Linked DNA regions of Aromatoleum aromaticum EbN1. The protein of the gene in region 1 interacts with the protein of each later gene in a pairwise test. Links are inferred from orthologs where the notes say so. Each region holds a gene or a part of one and is shown in the gene's direction. Other genes may lie near its edges.

The links.
Region 2: the proteins of rfaD (region 1) and badI interact in binary tests that used the Escherichia coli proteins (3 or more experiments, as listed by UniProt). The link is inferred for Aromatoleum aromaticum EbN1 from one-to-one orthologs.

Annotation. Positions count from the first base shown.
Region 1 is NC_006513.1:2,353,029-2,362,845, reverse strand. Bases 263-3,055 are described here. They hold rfaD (ADP-glyceromanno-heptose 6-epimerase), read left to right. Parts: upstream 263-1,075; coding sequence 1,076-2,035; downstream 2,036-3,055. Other genes in these bases: waaF (lipopolysaccharide heptosyltransferase II), read left to right, coding at 2,035-3,055; rfaE1 (D-glycero-beta-D-manno-heptose-7-phosphate kinase), read left to right, coding at 263-1,053. Also shown: more of rfaE1, read left to right, coding at 73-262; more of waaF, read left to right, coding at 3,056-3,087; waaC (lipopolysaccharide heptosyltransferase I), read left to right, coding at 3,087-4,253; EBN1_RS11250 (glycosyltransferase family 4 protein), read left to right, coding at 4,253-5,374; lipopolysaccharide core heptose(I) kinase RfaP, read left to right, coding at 5,371-6,198; EBN1_RS11240 (lipopolysaccharide kinase InaA family protein), read left to right, coding at 6,234-7,700; lipid A export permease/ATP-binding protein MsbA, read right to left, coding at 7,752-9,557; EBN1_RS11230 (O-antigen ligase family protein), read right to left, coding at 9,617-9,817. UniProt on the Escherichia coli protein: Catalyzes the interconversion between ADP-D-glycero-beta-D-manno-heptose and ADP-L-glycero-beta-D-manno-heptose via an epimerization at carbon 6 of the heptose.
Region 2 is NC_006513.1:1,145,176-1,155,014, reverse strand. The notes cover bases 5,628-8,442. They hold badI (2-ketocyclohexanecarboxyl-CoA hydrolase), read left to right. Parts: upstream 5,628-6,551; coding sequence 6,552-7,334; downstream 7,335-8,442. Other genes in these bases: EBN1_RS05480 (acyl-CoA dehydrogenase family protein), read left to right, coding at 7,443-8,442; badH (2-hydroxycyclohexanecarboxyl-CoA dehydrogenase), read left to right, coding at 5,740-6,507; EBN1_RS05495 (MarR family winged helix-turn-helix transcriptional regulator), read right to left, coding at 5,628-5,636. In the rest of the region: EBN1_RS05515 (porin), read right to left, coding at 1-1,021; EBN1_RS05510 (enoyl-CoA hydratase), read right to left, coding at 1,057-1,830; aliA (cyclohexanecarboxylate-CoA ligase), read right to left, coding at 1,830-3,479; aliB (cyclohexanecarboxyl-CoA dehydrogenase), read left to right, coding at 3,881-5,029; more of EBN1_RS05495, read right to left, coding at 5,166-5,627; more of EBN1_RS05480, read left to right, coding at 8,443-8,597; IS66 family insertion sequence element accessory protein TnpA, read left to right, coding at 8,713-9,039; IS66 family insertion sequence element accessory protein TnpB, read left to right, coding at 9,039-9,377. UniProt on the Escherichia coli protein: Converts o-succinylbenzoyl-CoA (OSB-CoA) to 1,4-dihydroxy-2-naphthoyl-CoA (DHNA-CoA).

The DNA of each region.
Region 1 (9,817 bases):
TCCGCACGCTGGACGCTGCTGTTCGTGGGATAATTACGTCCTTTTCGACACGCTCTCGACGCCTACCGCCTCATGCCGCCCACCCTGCCGGATTTCTCCAAAGGCCGCGTCCTCGTCGTCGGCGACGTGATGCTCGACCGCTACTGGCACGGCTCGACGACGCGCATCTCGCCGGAAGCCCCGGTGCCGATCGTCAAGGTCGAAGGGGACGAGTTCCGCGCCGGCGGCGCCGGCAACGTGGCGCTGAACGCTGCGTCGCTTGGCGCCCGGGCCGAGCTCGTCGGGCTCGTCGGCTGCGACGAGGCGGCGCGGCTGTTGCGCGAACGGCTCGAAGGCGGCGGTGTGGTGTGCCGCCTGCTCGACGCGCCACAGCACCCGACGATCACCAAACTGCGCATCATCAGCCGCCACCAGCAACTGATCCGGCTCGATTTCGAGGACAGCTTCGCGATGCTCGAGAGCGCCGGCATCGAGCAGGCGTTCGAGGACGCGCTCGACGCCAGCGCCGCGGTCGTGCTGTCGGACTACGGCAAAGGCACGCTCGCCCAGGTCGGCCAGCTGATCCGCGTCGCGCGTGAACATGCGGTGGCGATCGTGGTCGACCCGAAAGGCACGGATTTCCGCCGCTATGCCGGCGCAACTGTCATCACGCCGAATCTCAGCGAGTTCGAAGCAGTGGTCGGCCATTGCGCGGACGAGGCGACTCTCGTGTCCCGCGGCGAGGCGCTGCGCGACAGCCTCGGGCTCGGCGCGTTGCTGATCACGCGCAGCGAACGCGGCATGACGCTGCTGCAGAAAGACACGGCGCCGCTGAACCTGCCGACGCAGGCGCGCGACGTGTTCGACGTGACCGGCGCAGGCGACACCGTCGTCGCAGTGCTCGGTGCCGGGCTCGCGTGCGGCCTGTCCCTCGCCGACGCGACCGCGTTCGCGAACCTCGCCGCCGGCGTCGTCGTCGGCAAGCTCGGCACGGCGACGGTCAGCACTGCCGAGCTCGACCTCGCGCTGCGCGGGGCGATCGCAGCCGACCGCCCCGCCGCCCCGCGCGGCTGAGTAGGCGCATTCAGGAGAAAACATGATCATCGTCACAGGCGGCGCCGGCTTCATCGGCAGCAACATCGTGCAGGGGCTCAACGCCCGCGGCATCACCGACATCCTGGTCGTCGACGACCTCACCGACGGGCACAAGTGCCTGAACCTCGCGGACGCCGACATCCACGACTACATGGACAAGGACGATTTCCTGCGCCGCGTCGAGGCGAACGAGGATTTCGGACCGGTCGAGGCGATTTTCCACGAAGGCGCATGCTCCTCGACGACGGAGTGGGATGGCCGCTTCGTGATGGCGGTGAACTACGAATACACGAAGTCGCTGCTCGGCTGGGCGGTCGCGCGGAAAGTGCCGTTGCTGTACGCGTCGTCGGCGTCGGTCTACGGCATGGGGCCGACGTTCCGCGAATCGCGCGAGTTCGAGCATCCGCTGAACATGTACGCCTACTCGAAGTTCCTGTTCGACTGCCATCTGCGCAGGTTCGCGCCGGGCATCGACAGCCAGGTCGTCGGCCTGCGCTACTTCAACGTCTACGGCCCGCGCGAGCAGCACAAGGGCAGCATGGCGAGCGTCGCGTACCATTTCCACAACCAGCTGAACGACAGCGGCCGCCTGCGCCTGTTCGAAGGCGCCGACGGCTACGGCCCGGGCGAGCAGCAGCGCGACTTCATCCACGTCGATGACGTCGTCGCGGTGAACCTGTGGCTGCTCGACAACCCCGGGGTGCGCGGCATCTTCAACGTCGGCACCGGCCGCGCACAGAGCTTCAACGAAGTCGCCCATGCCGCGCTGAGCTGGCACAAGGGCAGCACCGCCGGCGGCGGCATCGACTACATCGCGTTCCCGGAACACCTGAGAGGCCGCTACCAGAGCTACACGCAGGCCGACATCACGGCGCTGCGCCAGGCGGGCTACGAGGGCGAGTTCATGCCGGTCGAAGTCGGCGTGCCGCGCTACCTGGAATGGCTCGCGCTGCGCGACTGATGCCGACTCGCCGGATTCTCGTCGTCGGGCCGTCGTGGGTCGGGGACATGGTGATGGCGCAGAGCCTCTTCATGACGCTGCAGGCCGAAGGCCCGTGCGCGATCGACGTGCTCGCGCCCGGCTGGTCGCTGCCGATCCTCGAACGCATGCCCGAAGTGCGGCACGGCATCGCGATGCCGCTCGGCCACGGCCAGTTCGGCTTCGGCATGCGCTGGCGCCTCGGCCGCGAACTCGCACCGGCCCGCTACGACCAGGCGATCGTCCTTCCCGGCTCGCTGAAATCCGCGCTCGTGCCGTTCTTCGCCGGCATCCCGCGCCGCACCGCGTTCCGCGGCGAGATGCGTTACGGCCTGATCAATGACATGCGCGCGCTCGACAAGACAGCGCTGCCGATGACGGTGCAGCGCTTCGTCGCGCTCGGCTTGCAGCCTCGCGCGGCCCTGCCCCGGCCGCTACCGCGCCCGCGCCTCGTCGCTGATGCCGCGAACCAAGCCCGGCTGCGTGCTGCCCACGGGCTCGCGGCCGAGCGGCCGGCGATCAGCTTCATGCCGGGTGCCGAATACGGCCCGGCCAAGCAATGGCCGCTGCCGCATTTCGCCGCGCTGGCGCGCGCGCTCGTCGCCCGCGGCCAGCAGGTGTGGGTGCTCGGTTCGACGAAGGACGCGCCGGCCGGCGACGAGATCGTCGCGGCGGCCGGCGACGGCGTCGTCAATCTGTGTGGCCGCACCCAGCTCGCGGACGCGGTCGATCTGCTCGCGATGAGCGAGGCCGCGATCAGCAACGATTCGGGCCTGATGCACGTCGCCGCGGCGCTCGACCGGCCGCTGGTCGCAGTGTATGGCTCGTCGACGCCGGACCACACGCCGCCGCTCGCCGATCGCGTCGTCGTGCGCTACCTGCGCCTCGAATGTTCGCCGTGCTTCGCGCGGGTCTGCCCGCTCGGCCACACGCGCTGCCTCACCGAGGTCACGCCCGAGAGCGTACTGAACGCGCTGGACAGCCTCGCTCTCGGCACACCGCTCCGCTTCGCCGGATCCGCGGGAACCACCTGATGCGCGTGCTGATCGTCAAGACGTCCTCGCTCGGCGACGTCATCCACACGCTTCCCGCGCTGACCGATGCCGTGCGAGCGATCCCCGTGATCCGCTTCGACTGGATCGTCGAGGAAGCCTTCGCCGAAATCCCGTCCTGGCATCCGGCGGTCGATCGCGTGATTCCGGTCGCGGTGCGGCGCTGGCGCAAGGCGCCGATGAAAGCGCTGGTCAGCGGCGAGTGGCGCCGCTTCAAGCGCGCGGTCGCGGCGACCCGCTACGACGCGACGATCGACGCGCAGGGCCTGCTGAAAAGCGCGCTGCTGACGCGCTACGGCAGCAAGCCGGTGCATGGACTCGACGAGAATTCCGCCCGCGAGCCGATCGCGAGCCGCTTCTACACGCACGCGCACGCGGTGCCGCTCGGCCGCCATGCCGTCGAGCGTGTGCGTGAACTGTTCGCCAAGGCGCTCGGTTATCCGCTGCCGGAAGGGCCGATCACGTACGGGCTCGACCGGCACCGGCTCGCCGGTGCGGAAAACCCAGAACCGTACCTGCTGCTGTTGCATGGCACGACCTGGGTGACCAAGCACTGGCCGGAGCTCTACTGGCGACGGCTGATCGCGCTTGCGACAGCGGCGGGCTGGGCGATCCGCCTGCCGTGGGGCAACGCTGACGAAGAGGCGCGCGCGCGGCGGCTCGCCGCCGGGCAGCCGGCCGTCACGGTGCTGCCCCAGCTCAAACTCGCCGGCATCGCCGCGGAGATTGCCGGCGCGCGCGCGTGTGTCGCTGTCGACACCGGTCTGGGCCACCTCGCCGCCGCGTTCGGCGTGCCCACGCTGTCGCTGTTCGGCCCGACCAATCCGGGTTTCACCGGCGCGTGGGGCCCGAACCAGTTCCATCTCGCGTCGAACCTGCCATGTGCCCCCTGCCTGCAGCGGCGCTGTACGCACGTGCCGACTGTCGACGAGCGTGCGCAGTTCGATCTCGTCGCCGAACAGCCGCTGTGCTTCACGCGCATCGGCCCGGAGCAGGTGTGGAGCGCCCTGCAGCGCATCCTCGACGGCAAAACGTCCGCGGACGCCGCACTGGCGGTCAAGCTCGCCGCCGACGGCGCGCTCGGCGGCTTCGACCCGTCTCCTGGGCCGCTCGTCCACACGATGTTCGACCGCAAGGCCTCCGGCTGATGCAGCTCGCGTTCTGCCTGTACAAGTACTTCCCGTTCGGCGGCCTGCAGCGCGACTTCCTGCGCATCGCGCTGGCATGCCAGGCGCGCGGCCACGCGATCCGCGTCTACACGCTCGAATGGCACGGCGAAGTGCCGGCCGGCTTCGAAGTGCTGCGAGTCCCGGTGCAGGCGATCACGAACCCGCGCCGCAACGAGAAATTCACCGACTGGGTGCAGCAGGACTTGGCACGCCGCCCCGCCGACCGGGTCGTCGGCTTCAACAAGATGCCCGGGCTCGACGTCTATTACGCTGCCGACCCGTGCTTCGAGGACAAGGCGCGCACGCTGCGCAACCCGCTGTACCGCGTCAGCGGGCGCTACCGGCATTTTTCGGCGTACGAGCGGGCGGTGTTCGCGCCTGAAGTCCACACCGAGATCCTGCTGATCTCGGCCGCGCAGCAGCCGCTCTTCATGACGCACTACGGCACTCCGGCGCGCCGTTTCCACCTGTTGCCGCCCGGCATCGCTCCCGACCGTCGCGCTCCGCCCAATGCCGCGCAGATCCGTGCCGCCTTCCGGCGCGAGTTCAGCCTCGAAGAGGACGACCTCTTGGTCGTGCAGATCGGCTCCGGCTTCAAGACCAAAGGCCTCGACCGCAGCCTGCGGGCGCTCGCGGCGCTGCCCGAAATGCTGAAAGAGCGCACGCGGCTGATTGCGATCGGACAGGACGACCCCAAGCCGTTCCTCGTGCAGCTGCACACGCTCGGCCTTGGGAACCGCGTCAGCATCCTGCAGGGACGCGACGACATCCCGCGCTTCCTGCTCGGCGCCGACCTCTTGATTCACCCTGCCTACAACGAGAACACCGGGACAGTGCTGCTCGAAGCGATCGTCGCCGGCCTGCCGGTGCTCGCAAGCGCCGCCTGCGGCTACGCGCACTACATCGCCGACGCCGATGCCGGAGAAGTCGTCCCGGCACCGTTCGAGCAGGCCGCGCTCGACCGCCTGCTCGCCGCGATGCTCGCGGACAGCGAAAACCGCGCACGCTGGAGCGCCAACGGCCTCGCGTTCGCGGAGCACGCCGACCTCTACAGCCTGCCCGAGCGCGCTGCGGACGTGATCCTGCAGGGACGCGGATGAGCGCGCCGACCCCGCTCTCCGTCGATGAACCGTTCCGCTCGCTGTGGGCCGGACGGGACCCATTCGACATGGTCGAAGCGCTGCAGGGTGAAGTGTTCCGCGAACTCGAGGGGCGCCGCACGCTGCGCGTCGAAGCCGGCGGGCGCGGTTATTTCGTCAAGATCCACCGCGGCGTCGGCTGGCGCGAAATCTTCAAGAACCTGCTGTCGGCACGACTGCCGGTGCTCGGAGCGCGCAACGAGTGGCAGGCGATACGCCAGCTCGACAAACTCGGCGTGGCGACGATGAAAGCGGTCGCCTATGGAGAGCGCGGACGCAACCCGGCGCGACAGCATTCCTTCATCGTCACCGAGGAACTCGCGCCGACGGTGAGCCTCGAGGATTACTGCCGCGACTGGGCGAGGTGCCCTCCCGACAGCGCGCTGAAGCGCGCGCTGATCGAGCGGGTCGCCGACATGGTGCGGCGGATGCACGAAGGCGGAATGAATCACCGCGACCTCTATATCTGTCATTTCCTGCTGCACCTCGAGCCGGCGCCCACGCCGGCCGCGCTGCGCCTGTCGCTGATCGACCTGCACCGTTCGCAGATCCGCACCCGCACGCCGCGGCGCTGGCGCGACAAGGATCTCGCGGCGCTGTATTTCTCGGCGCTCGGCATCGGCCTCACGCGGCGTGACAAGCTGCGCTTCGTGCGGCGGTACTTCGGCCGACCGCTGCGCGAAGTGCTGCGCGACGAAGCGGTCCTGCTTGCCCGTCTCGAAGCGCAAGCCGGACGCCTGCACGCCCGCTATCTGCGCAAATACGCGCCCGAGGCCGCACTTTGAGCGTGCGGCCACTCGACGGACCGACCCCTCGGCAAGTGAACGCCCCGTTCGAAACTGCCGCGACCCTGCGCCAAGCCGGGCGGCACCCGGCCGTGCCGTTTCGCATTGCGCTCGACGACGGACGTGTCGCAACCGTCAAGCGGCTGCTGCGCGTGTTGCCCGGCAAGCGCCTGGTGGGCGAAGCGGAAGTCGGCGGGCAGGCAGTGCTGGCGAAGTTTTTCATCGCCCGCAGGGGCTGCATACGGCACTTCGAGCAAGAGCGGCAGGGGCTCGCGGCGCTTGCGGCGCAGGCGATCGCAACGCCGCGGCTGCTCGGCGCCGGCACGCTCGACGGCGGGCATTACCTGCTGACGGAGTTCCTCGACGGGGCCGAAGATCTCGCCGAGGGCTGGCACGTAGCGCTCGCCACGCACCCCGACGACATCGGCGCCGCACTCGGCATGCTGGCTCCCGCACTCGAGACGCTCGGCCGCATGCATGCGCGCGGGCTCGCGCAGTCCGACCTGCATCTGGGCAACTTCCTGCGCCATCGCGGGGTGCTCTATGCGATCGACGGCGATGCGATCCGTGCGCGCCGCCCAGGTCATCCTCTCGGCGCCGACGACGCACTGCGCAACCTCGCGATCCTGCTCGCGCAGTTGCCACGCGACGCGGATGCGCGGCTGCCGGACCTCCTTGCCGACTACCGCACGGGGAATCCGGACACATCCCTCGATCCCGCCTTGCTTCAGCGGGAAATCGCCCGCGTGCGGAACTGGCGTCTGCGCGACTACCTCGCGAAGACGCTGCGCGACTGCAGCCTGTTCCACGTCGAGCAGCGCCGCGACCGCTTCGTTTCGGTCGTCCGTCAGGAAGCCGAGCGGCTCGCTCCCGTCATCGCCGACCCCGACCTCACCCTCGCCGCCGGAAGCTTGCTGAAGGACGGCGGCAGCAGCACCGTCGCGCGGATCGACATCGGCGCCCGCAAGCTCGTCATCAAGCGCTACAACATCAAGGACGTGGCGCACGCACTGTCGCGCTTCTGGCGGCCGAGCCGCGCCTGGCATTCGTGGATCGAAGGGCACCGCCTCGCTTTTCTCGGCATCGCAACGCCGCAGCCGCTGGCGCTGATCGAGCGCCGCTTCGGGCCATTGCGCGGCCGTGCGTGGCTCGTCACCGATTCCTGCGACGGGCCCCACCTGCTGCAGCATCTCGACGCCGGACGCGAACCGCCGCCCGCCGAGGCGCGAGCGCTGCGCGAGCTTTTCGCCGCGCTGCATCGCGAGCGCATCAGCCATGGCGACCTCAAGGCGACGAACCTGCTGTGGGACCAGGGAGCGGTGAAACTGATCGACCTCGACGCGATGCGCCAGCACGCCAGCGTCGCCGCGCACGCCCGGGCGTGGCAGAAGGACCGCGCACGGCTGCTGCGCAACTGGCCGGAGGGCTGTGCGCTGCGTGGCTGGTTCGAAGCGAACGTTCCTCCCGCAACCCAGAGGCCGCAGCGACTCTCTTCGATCTGACTTCGCCCTGAGGCTGGCCTACCGCCCCGCTCAAGAAGCCGACTGGAGCAGCTAGCGACCCTCTGCGACCGCGGGTTCCTCGCGAAACTGCATCGCGTGCAGCCTGGCGTAGTGCCCGCCGGCGGCGAGGAGTTCGGCATGGCTGCCGCGTTCGACGATGCGTCCATGATCCATCACCATGATGACGTCCGCCTGTTCGATGGTGGACAACCGGTGCGCGATCACGAGCGTCGTGCGCGCCTGCATCACGCGGTGGAGCGCCGCCTGGATATGTCGTTCCGATTCGGTGTCGAGCGCGCTCGTCGCCTCGTCGAGGATCAGGATCGGGGCGTTTTTGAGCAGCGCGCGGGCGATTGCGAGGCGCTGGCGCTGGCCGCCCGACAGGGTCACGCCGTTTTCGCCGATCAGCGTGTCGAAACCCTGCGGGAGCCGGTCGATGAACTCCTTCGCATACCCGGCTTCCGCCGCGGCCTCGACAGCGGCGCGCGGGAGGCCGGCCAGGTCACCGTAGGCGATGTTGTTCGCCACCGTGTCATTGAACAGGGTCACCTGCTGCGTTACCAGCGCGATGTGGCGACGCAGGTTCTTCAGCGTGTAGTCCTCGACATCGACACCGTCGATGAGGATCTGGCCGCGGTCGTGGTGATAGAAACGCGGAATCAGGTTCGCGAGCGTCGACTTCCCGCTGCCGGAACGGCCAACGAGTGCGATCATCTGCCCCGGCTCGACCGTGAAGCTCACGCTGTCGAGCACTTCGCGGTCGGAGCCTGGATAGCGGAACGACAGGTCGCGCACCTCGATGCGACCGCTGACACGCTCGCGTTCGATGCGCCCGTGGTCCACTTCCGGCTTGTCGTCGAGCTGTTCGAAAATGCTCTCGGCGCCCGCCACCCCGCGCTGGATCGTCGAGCTGACTTCGGAGAGCTGGCGGATCGGTTTGGGCAGCAGCCCGGCGGCGGTAATGTAGGCGACGAGATCACCCACCGACGCCTCGCCGCGCAGCCGCAGTACGAGAAACAGCACCACGGCCATCGCGCTGTACGTGACGAGCTGCAACGTCGGCGTATAGACCGCCGAAGTCTTGACCATTTTCAGCTGCTTGCGTGTGTTGTCCTCGCTCGCAGCGCGAAAACGCTCCCGCTCGTAGTGCTCGCCGCCGAAGCTGCGCACAACCCGGTAACCCTGAATCGTTTCGGACGCGACGTGGGTCACGTCCCCCATTGCGACCTGGATCTTCCTGCTCTGCTTGCGGAACTTGCCGCTTGCGTTCCGGACCATCAGGCTGATCAACGGCAGGATCGCGACCATCACCAGCGTGAGCCGCCAGTTCATCCACAGCAGGTACGCGAAGAGGAACACCACGGTAAGCCCCTCGCGGATCACGATCTTGATCGCATCGGTCGCCGCGCCGGTGACCATCGTCACGTTGAAAGTGATGCGCGATATCAGGTGTCCGGAGCTGTGCTGGTCGAAATAGGTGTTCGGCAGGCGCAACAGGCTGTCGAACAGCGTCTGGCGCAGGTCGTGCACGAGTCCCAGCGAAACTCTCGCAAGGAAATAATTGCCGAGATAGCCGCCCAACCCCTGCCAAGCGGCGATTAGCACGATCATCAGCGGCACGCCGTGCATCAGCTCCATGCCGTCGAGCAGCGGCACGCCGGTAACCAGCGCCGCGTCGGGATGCGTCAGGCCATCGACAAAATACTTCAGCACGCCGGCGAGCATCGGCTGAGACGAAGCGAAGATGACGTAGCCCAGGATGCTGACTGCGAACAGCCCGACATAGGGCCGGACGTAGCTCAGCAGACGGAAGTAGATCCTGATGCTGGAGGCAGGAGCCGCATCGGAACGGTGCATGGCGCGGGGGCGGCAATAGGACGCCGGATGTTACCACGAGCTGCCGGAACGCCCGGACCCTACGTACTGAAAGCTCCATCCCTCCGGCCCGGCTCGCGGCTGTTGCCCGAGGCGATCAGCATGAAAAAAAGCGGAATCCAGAACGCGACCCATTCGACGGAAGGTCTGCTCAACAGCAGGCGCCCGTTGGTCGAGAGACACATGACACCGTAAATCAGCCAGAACAGGAAGAATTTGGCGCCGGCATTTCCCGAAAGACA
Region 2 (9,839 bases), 1.2 Mb from region 1 along the record:
CGACCATGAGGCTCGTGCTGTTCTCGCCCGTCTGACCGACCGCACTCGCGACGAATGTCGCATCTTGCGCGGAGTCGTTGTTCACCCGCGTGGCGAAAGCATAAGCCGTGGTCCGCTTGGAAAGCGCGTGGCCATAGCCGACGGTCAGGTTCGTCGCGTCCATGGCGGAATTCTCGTGATCGAGGCGGCCGATCGCGAAATGGAGCTTGCCGGCCGAACTGACCGGCGCAATCGCACCGACCTGGTAGACCTTGTTGGTGTCCGAATCCTGCTCGACCTGCTGGTAGCTGGCGAGCAACGTGACGACGCCGAAATTGTACGAGCCGCCCGCGTACCATTCCTTCTTGTCGTCGCGGCCCACTGCGGCCGGCATGTTCCGGCCGAGATGGTAGATCACGTTCGCGCCGAGCGGGCCGTTCGCATATTCGGCGCCGATGCTGAAGCGATCGCCCTGGCGGCGGTTCGTCGCCTGATTTTCCTCGCTGAACGCGTAGATCGTGTTGACGGTGAGGCCGCCCATGTTCGGCGAAATGTAGTTCAGCGCATTGTTCGCGCGTGCTGGGCTCGCCGGCACGATCGTCGCGCCGGCCTTGATGCCCAGCATTGCTTGCGGCCCCCACGGCGTGCCGATCGCAGCGTCGTACTTGAAGACATAGTAGCCGGGAGCGTACTGACGGCCGAGGCCGGCGAAGCCGAAGCTGCCCTTCAGTCCGACGAATTGCTGGCGGGCGCGCAGTCCGGTGGTGCCGATGCCTTCGTTGGCGTCGTTCAGGAGCCCATATTCGAGCGCAAACACCGCCGCCACGCCGTTGCCCAGCGCTTCAGTGCCACGGAAGCCGACGCGGGAGCCGGTCAGGCCGCCCGGATCGATGCCGGTCTTCCTGTTGTCGCCCATTTTTCCGTAGCTGAAATAGGCGTCGACGACCCCGTAGAGCGTCGTCGCCGACTGAGCCATGACGGGCGCCGACGCCAGGCCCGCCAAAACAACGCCGGCTGCGAGCGCTGATTGTTTTTTGTTCATTGATTCCCTTTCGATAACAGCCTGAACGAGCGTTGCTAACAGTGCGCGAACTGCGGCGTGCGTTTCTCGACGAACGCGTTCATGCCTTCCTTCTGGTCAGCGAGCGCAAACGTCGCGTGCAGCGTGCGGCGCTCGAACAGCAGCCCTTCGCTGAGCGGGCTCTCGTATGCACGGTTGACCGACTCCTTCATCATCATCAGCACCGGCAGCGAATACTCGGCGAGCTGCGCGGCGGTCGCGAGCGCCTCGTCGAGTACCGTGCCGGCCGGGAAGATGCGTGCGACGAGCCCGCTGCGCTCGGCTTCCTGCGCGTCCATCAGGCGACCGGTCAGACACATGTCCATCGCCTTGGTCTTGCCGATCGCGCGCGGCAGGCGTTGCGTGCCGCCGGCGCCGGGAATCGTGCCGATCTTGATCTCGGGTTGGCCGAAACGGGCGTTGTCGGCAGCGAAGACGATGTCGCACATCATCGCCAGCTCGCAGCCGCCGCCGAGCGCGACCCCATTCACCGCCGCGATGACCGGCTTGCGGAAAGTGCGCAGCCGCTCCCAGTTGCGCGTGATGAAGTCCGACTTGTAGGCGTCCATGAAGTCCATCGCGCGCATCGCCGCGATGTCGGCGCCGGCGGCGAAAGCTTTTTCGGAGCCGGTCAGCACGACGCAGGCAATGCTCCGGTCGGCCTCGAACGCGTCGAGCGCGCGGCCGAGCTCGGTCATCACGTCATCGTTGAGCGCGTTATGCACTTCGGGCCTGTTGATGCGGATCAGGCCGACCTTGTGCCGGGTTTCGACGAGGATTACGAGATTCATCAGGATTTCTCCGGGGCGGGGTTGGCGGTGTCGCCGAAGGTTTTCGCGGTCTCGCGCAGCTTGAACTTCTGCAGCTTGCCGGCAGGTGTGCGCGGCAGGTCGTCGACGATCTCGAGCCGCTCGGGGTAGTACTGTTTCGCGACCTGCTGGCGATCGAGATAGGCGGTAAGATCGGCGAACGTCAGCGTGCAGCCGGGTTTGAGCGACACGAACGCGCAGATGCGCTCGCCGAGCCGCCGGTCGGGGTAGCCGACGACCGCCACCGTCGTGATCGACGGATGCTGGTACAGCAGGTTCTCGATCTCGATGACCGGGATGTTCTCGCCGCCGCGGATGACGATGTCCTTGTTGCGGCCGTTGATGCGGATGTAGCCTTCGGCGTCCTGAAACGCGAGGTCGCCGGTGTCGAACCAGCCTTCGGCGTCGACGCTGTTCAGGTGCGGGCGCTTCAGGTAGCCGGCGAACAGCGACGCGCCGCGGATCAAGAGGCTGCCGGTTTCGCCCTGCGATAGCTTCGCACCGTTTGCATCGATGATCTTCACCTCGATGCCGGGCACGGGCCGGCCGTCCGACACGCCGGACTTCTCGAGTGCGCGGGCCGGTTCGGTCACCGTCACCGCGCCGCACTCGGTCATGCCCCACGCCGAGCACACCAGAAGGCCCATCAGCTCCCAGGCGCGCTGGATCACGATCGGCGGAATCGGCGCGCCGGCGCAGTTGAACTTCGTGAACTGCGACGACACCGGCGCACCGGCTTCGACCGCAGTGCACAGGTCGGAGATGAACGCCGCCGACGCCATGCTGAACGTGACGCCGGTCTCGCGGACGATCTCGAGCGCGCGTGCCGCGTTCCAGGTCTCCTGCAGGACGGTCGTCGAGTTCAGGATCAGCGGAAGCATCGCGAGGTAGCCGTAGCCGGTCAGGTGCGCCATCGGCGAGGCGCCGAGGATGACGTCGCCGCCGCCGAGCTCCATCCGCTCGATGTATGCGTGCAGGTTCGAGAACAGTGTGTTCGACGTGTGCATCACGCCTTTGGGCTCGCCCGTCGTGCCCGACGTGTACATCAGCAGCGCGACGTCGTCGGGGCCGAGTGCGGGGCCGGCGAGCGGCGGCGTGTCGTCGCGCATCAACACGCGATCGAAGCTGTCATCACCGTCGCCGTCGATGACGACGACCTGCCTGAGGTGCGGTGCCTTCGACTGCAGCTCGCGCGCCATCGCAGCGTGGTCGAACTTGCGAAATACCGATGGCACGATGAAGACCTTCGATTCGGCGAAGTTCAGCATGTAAGTGAGCTCGTGCTGGCGGAAGATCGGCATCACCGGGTTCGCCGCGGCGCCGATGCGCGCGCAGGCGAGTGCAAGCGCGACGAACTCCCAGCGGTTCGGTAGCTGGAAGCTCACCACGTCGCCACGGCCGACGCCGAGCGCGGCGAGCCCGCGCGCGATGCGGTCGACGCGACAGTCGAGTTCGCGGTAGCTGAGCCGCACCGGCTCGGGGTGGCCGTCGCGATACGCGACCACCGCCGGTTTGTCGGGGCAGTTCTCGAGCGCGCGCTGGAAATGGACGTCGATCGTCTCGTCGCGCCACAGGCCGGCAGCCTTCATCGCGTCCATGCGGTCTGCCAGCAGTACCGGTTCGAAGTTCATTGTCGTTCTCCTCTCTCGACCGGTCCCGGTCAGCCCTGGATCAGCGTGCATTTGGATTCGTTGAGCGGCAGCGCGATCTTTCCGCTCACGGCTCTCGTTTCTGATTTTTCTGGATGCATATCTCTCTCCACGTGTGGTCCAGGCGCACATGCGACGGGGACGCTGCAAAAGTAGCGTCCGGAAATTTTTAAGTCAATAGTTTGATATAAAAACCAATATGCACCGTTCGGGGATGGCCCGGGAATCATTCGAGGAAATCTATGTAATCTGTTGAATTTTATATTTATAAATTGTTATTTCAGACATCATAAGAGCTCTGTTACGTATGAAAATAAGTCAAGCTATTGACACAAAACCCGAGAGCTTCCTAGAATCCGTCGGACTTGATAAGGAGGAGAAAAATGGATTTCAGTCTCAGCCCCGAGCAACAGGCGCTCGTTGACACCGCGAACCGCTTTGCCCGCGAACGCTTGGCGCCGGGCTACAAGGCGCGCGAAAAGGCCGAGCGCATCGAGCGCGAAGTGATCCGCGACATGGGCGAACTGGGTTTTCTCGGTCCGGAGTTGTCCGAGGAGCACGGCGGGCTCGGCGTCGACTGCCTCACCAGCGGGCTGCTGCTCGAGCAAATCTCGTACGGCGACTTCAACGTCTCATATGTGAACCTGCTCACGTCGCTGTGCGGCCAGATCGTGGCCGGCCATGCGCGGCCCGACATCGCGAAGGAGTGGCTGGGCCAGGTGATCGCCGGACACAAGACGATCGCGATCGCGCTGACCGAGCCCTCCGCGGGGTCCGACGCCGCGCGCCTGAAGCTCAAGGCGGTGCGCGACGGCAACGACTTCGTGCTCAACGGCGAGAAGACGTCGATCTCGATGGCGACGCAGTCCGATGTCGCGGTGGTGTTCGCGCGCACCGGCAGCGAGGCCGAGCGTGCCCGCGGCATCAGCGCGTTCCTCGTGCCGATGGACCTGCCCGGCATCACGCGGACCGCGTTCGACGACATCGGCACGCGTCCGGTCGGCCGCGGCTCGATCTTCTTCGATGACGTGCGCGTATCCGCCGACATGATGCTCGGCAATGAGGGACAGGGCTTCATCCAGGTGATGCAGGGCTTCGATTACAGCCGTGCGCTGATCGGCCTGCAGTGCATGGGCGTCGTGCGCGCGTCGCTCGACGAGACCTGGCGCTACATCCAGGAGCGCGAGGCGTTCGGCAAGAAGATCGGCGACTTCCAGGGCGTGACGTTCCCGCTCGCCGAAGCCGAGACGATGTACGAAGCCTGCCGTGCGCTATGCCTGCGCACGTTGTGGCTCAAGGATCAGGGGCTGCCGCACACGTCGGAAGCCGCGATGTGCAAGTGGTGGGCGCCGAAGCTGGCGTGCGAAATCATCCACCAGTGCCTGCTCACGCACGGCCATGGCGGCTATGCGAGCGACTACGACTTCGGTCAGCGCTACCGGGACGTCATGGGACTGCAGATCGGTGACGGCACCGCGAACATCATGAAGATGATCATCGGGCGCGAGAAGCTCGCGGCGCACGAGATCTGACGGCGTGTATGCAACAGGTCGTGACGGAGCGTAGGGCGGATGAGCCGAAGGCGTTATCCGCCGGATGTGTGGTGCCGGGCGGTACCGGGCGGCATCGGCGGTTCGCATTCGGCGGAAGGCGCTGCGCTTTTCCGCCCTACAGCTTCGCCATGTTGCGCTGCAGCAGGCTGACGTAATGGATGAATTGCAGGCGGTCGTCGAACGAGAAGCCTTTGAGCGCCTGGTCGTAGAACGCGTGAATCGGCTCGGCGAGCTTGATCCACAGGTCTTCGCCCTTGGGGCTGAGCCTGACCTTGCGCGAGCGGCGATCTTCCTCGCTGGTCACGCGTTCGATCAGGCCGTCGCGTTCGAGGCGGGTCAGCAGGCCGGACAGGTTCTGGCGGCTGACGAGCAGGAAGCGGGAGAGCTCGTTGATGCCCATGCCGTCCTTTGCCTTCGGGCGGGACAGCGCGCCGAGCACCGACCACTGCTGCGTCGTCACGCCGAACTCGTCGAGCGCCTGCGTGCCTTTGGTGTGCAGCGTGTTGGCCGCCTGGAAGAAGCGGAAAAACAGGCGGTTGCTGATCTCGATCGTGGCGAGGTTCTTGGCGGCGGAAGCGTCGGTCATCGGATGGACGGGCAGGGTTCGAACGGCGCCCATTGAAACGCAAACAGCAGCCCGGACGCAAACGGGTCGGAAATTGAGCGGTATCCAACAGGAGGAAGCACAGATGAGAGGAATCAAGGACAAAGTCGCGATCGTCACCGGCGGCGCAGGTGGCATCGGTTCGGCAATCTGCCGCCGCTTCGGCGAAGAAGGCGCGAAAGTCGCGGTGTTCGACATCAACCGCGAAGCGGCCGAAACGGTCGCTGCGGATATCCGCGCGAAAGGCGGCAACGCCCAGGCGTTCGCGGTCGATCTGACGAGCCAGGACTCGGTGATCACCGCGGTGAGCGCCGCCGAGCAGGCGCTCGGCCCGACCGACGTGCTGGTCAATAACGCCGGCTGGGACAAGATCGGCAATTTCCTCAGCACCGACAAGCCGCTGTGGGACAAGATCGTCGCGATCAACCTGTATGGCGCCCTGTACATGCATCACGCCGTCGCCAAGGGCATGGTCGAGCGCGGCGCGGGCCGCATCGTCAACATCGCGTCGGACGCCGGCCGTGGCGGCTCGTCCGGCGAGGCGGTGTATTCGTTCTGCAAGGGCGGACTGATCGCGTTCTCGAAGACGATGGCGCGTGAACTCGCCCGCCAGCAGATCAGCGTCAACGTCGTGTGCCCCGGCCCGACCGATACGCCGCTGCTCGACGACATCTGCGGCGAAGGCGAGAAGGGCGACAAGCTGCGCACCGCCTTCACGCGCGCGGTGCCGTTCGGGCGGCTCGGCCAGCCCGACGACCTGCCTGGGGCGATTCTGTTCCTGTCGAGCGACGACGCGTCCTTCATCACCGGCCAGGTGCTGAGCGTGTCCGGCGGCCTGACGATGGCTGGTTGAGCGCGGACTCGCGACCCCCAATCTAACATTCAGAGGAAATCAAAATGGAATACCAGGACATTCTGTACACGAAGGAAGACGGCATCGCGACGATCATGATCAACCGTCCGGCGCAGTACAACGCGTTCCGCGCGCAGACCTGCGAGGAAATTATCCACGCGCTGAAGGACGCGGATTTCGATCGCCAGATCGGCGTCGTCGTGCTGACCGGCGCGGGCGACAAGGCGTTCTGCACCGGCGGTGACCAGGGCACGCAGGACGGCGGCTACGGCGGCCGCGGCGTGATCGGCCTGCCGGTCGAGGAGATGCAGAGCGCGATCCGCGACATCGCCAAGCCGGTGATCGCGCGCGTGAATGGTTTTGCCATCGGCGGGGGCAACGTGCTCGTGACGGTCTGCGACCTTGCGATTGCCTCGGAAAAGGCGCAGCTCGGCCAGGCCGGCCCGCGCGTCGGCTCGGTCGACCCCGGCTTCGGCACGGCGCTGCTCGCGCGTGTCGTCGGTGAGAAGAAGGCGCGCGAGATCTGGTATCTGTGCCGCCGCTACACTGCGCAGGAAGCGCTCGCGATGGGCCTCGTCAATGCGGTGGTGCCGCATGACCAACTCGACGCCGAAGTGAAAAAGTGGTGCGACGAGATCGTCGAGAAGAGCCCGACTGCGATCGCGCTGGCGAAAAAGTCGTTCAACGTCGATACCGAGATGATCCGCGGCATGGGCGGCCTCGCGATGCACGCGCTGAAGCTGTATTACGAGACGGCCGAATCGGCCGAAGGCGGCAACGCGTTCCGCGAGAAGCGCAAGCCCGAGTTCCGCAAATACGTCAAGTAAGCGCTCGCGCAGGCGCTGCCGCCCGGACCGGTGACCGATTGCCGGCCGGGCGGCGGCGCTTCGCAGCAAAAACCACAACGCACCATCAGACCGGAGAGGGAATAGGACATGATCCGCGATCAGGAGACTCTGAACATTCTTCTCGGCACGATCTCGCGCTTCGTGCGCGAACGCCTCGTGCCGCAGGAAGCCCACGTCGCCGAAACCGACCAGATCCCGCAGGAGCTCGTCGACGAGATGAAGGAACTCGGCCTCTTCGGCCTGTCGATTCCCGAGGAATACGATGGCATGGGGCTGACGATGGAAGAAGAAGTCCTCGCGACCTTCGAGATCGGCAAGACTTCGCCGTGCTTCCGTTCGCTGTTCGCGACCAACAACGGCATCGGCGCCCAGGGCATCGTCATCGATGGCACTGAAGAGCAAAAACGCCATTACCTGCCGAAGCTCGCGTCCGGCGAAATCATCGGTTCGTTCGCGCTGACCGAACCCGACAGCGGCTCGGACGCCGCCAGCCTGCGCACCAGCGCGCGCCGCGACGGCGACTGCTACGTGCTCAACGGCACGAAGCGCTACATCACGAATGCGCCGGAAGCCGGCATCTTCACGGTGATGGCCCGCACGACGCCGGACTCGCACGGCGCTCACGGCATCTCGGCGTTCATCGTCGAGCAGGGCACGCCGGGCTTGTCGCTCGGGCCGATCGACAGGAAGATGGGCCAGAAAGGCGCGCACATCTGCGACGTGATCTTCGACGACTGCCGCGTGCCGGCCGCGAACCTGATCGGCGGACGCGAGGAAGTCGGCTTCAAGACTGCGATGAAAGTGCTCGACAAGGGTCGCATCAACATCGCCGCAGTATGCGTCGGTGTCGCCGAACGCATGCTCGACGACGCGCTGCGCTACGCGCTCGAACGCAAGCAGTTCGGCAAGCCGATCGCCGAGTTCCAGCTGATCCAGGCGATGCTCGCCGACAGCAAGGCCGAGATCTATGCGGCGCGCAGCATGGTGCTCGACGCAGCACGGCGCCGCGACGACGGGCTCGACGTCGGCACCGAAGCCGCGTGCGCGAAGCTCTTCGCCTCGGAAATGTGCGGCCGTGTCGCCGATCGGGCGGTGCAGATCTTCGGCGGCGCCGGGTACCTGGCCGAATACGGCATCGAGCGCTTCTACCGTGACGTGCGCCTGTTCCGCATCTTCGAAGGCACGACGCAGATCCAGCAACTCGTCATCGCCCGCAACATGATCCGCGACCATGCGCAGTAATACCCAGACCGAAAAATTCCGATACGGAGGAGACCCGAAAGTAAGCGTCCGCCGCTCCCACCTGTAACAGCCCCGCGGTTTTGTCGACACTCCTGATTTTCACCAGGAGTTCGTGATGAGCACACAATCGGAGCGCGTTGCGCGCTGGCGCGAGCACGTGGAGCGGTGGCGCCGCAGTGGTCAGACACAGGCGGCCTATAGCGCCGAGCATGGCGTGAGCAGTAAATCCCTGGGGTACTGGATTCGGCGGTCGCGCCACGAGTCAGCGCGCGAGGTGGATTCGGTCCTGACGTTGGTGGCGGCCCGTCCTGTCGGCGTCACGGCGCCGCGGCAAGCGGGGGAGGTGCTGTCGCTGTGCAGCCCGTCGGGCTGGTGCCTGCAGTTCGGTGCGCTGCCGCCGGCGTCGTGGCTCGCCGAGGTGCTCGCGCACGGGGCGACGTGATGATTCCGCCGGAGCAGATCTGGCTCGCGGTCGAGCCGATCGACATGCGTCTGGGCATCGACGGTCTGTCTGCACGACTGCAGAACAGCCTGGGCCGCGCGCCGTGCGATGGCAGTGCGTACGCCTTCATCAACCGGGCCCGCACGCGCCTGAAGGTGCTGCTGTGGGATGGCACCGGGGTGTGGCTGAGTCAGCGGCGTCTGCATCGGGGCAGCTTCAGTTGGCCCGCTGCCGATACGGCGGTGTTCGCGCTGTCGGCCGAGCAGTGGCAGTGGCTCGTGGCGGGGGTGCAATGGCAGCGCCTGAGCGCCGCCGCCCCGGCGCACTGGCGGGTGTGATCGGGGCGCCGACACGGTCCACCATCAGTTGCATAAAATTGGCCTGAAACCCTTGTGAATGCTGGGGTTTGGCGCACTCTTCGGGTATAATTCCGGCATGGATTTCGCCGCCGAACTGACCGCTTTCGACCTGCCGCCCGAACTCGCGCAGCAGGTTCAGAAGTGGGTCGCGCAGGCGGCCGACGTGGCCCGCCTGGAAGCGGAACTCAAGCTGAGCAAGCTCAAGATCGAGGCCCTGGTCCACGAGATCGCCACCCTCAAGCGCCTGCGCTTCGGCGCGAGCAGCGAAACGCTGCCGGCGGGCATGAAGGACCTCTTCGACGAGACGCTCGCGGCCGACCTCACCGCCTGCGAAGCCCGGCTCGAGGCGCTGCGCGACGCCGAGGCATCCGAAGCTGCAGCGACCCCGAAGGCTCCGCCCGAGCGCCCCCGCGCGGGCCGCCCGCCGTTGCCGGCCCACCT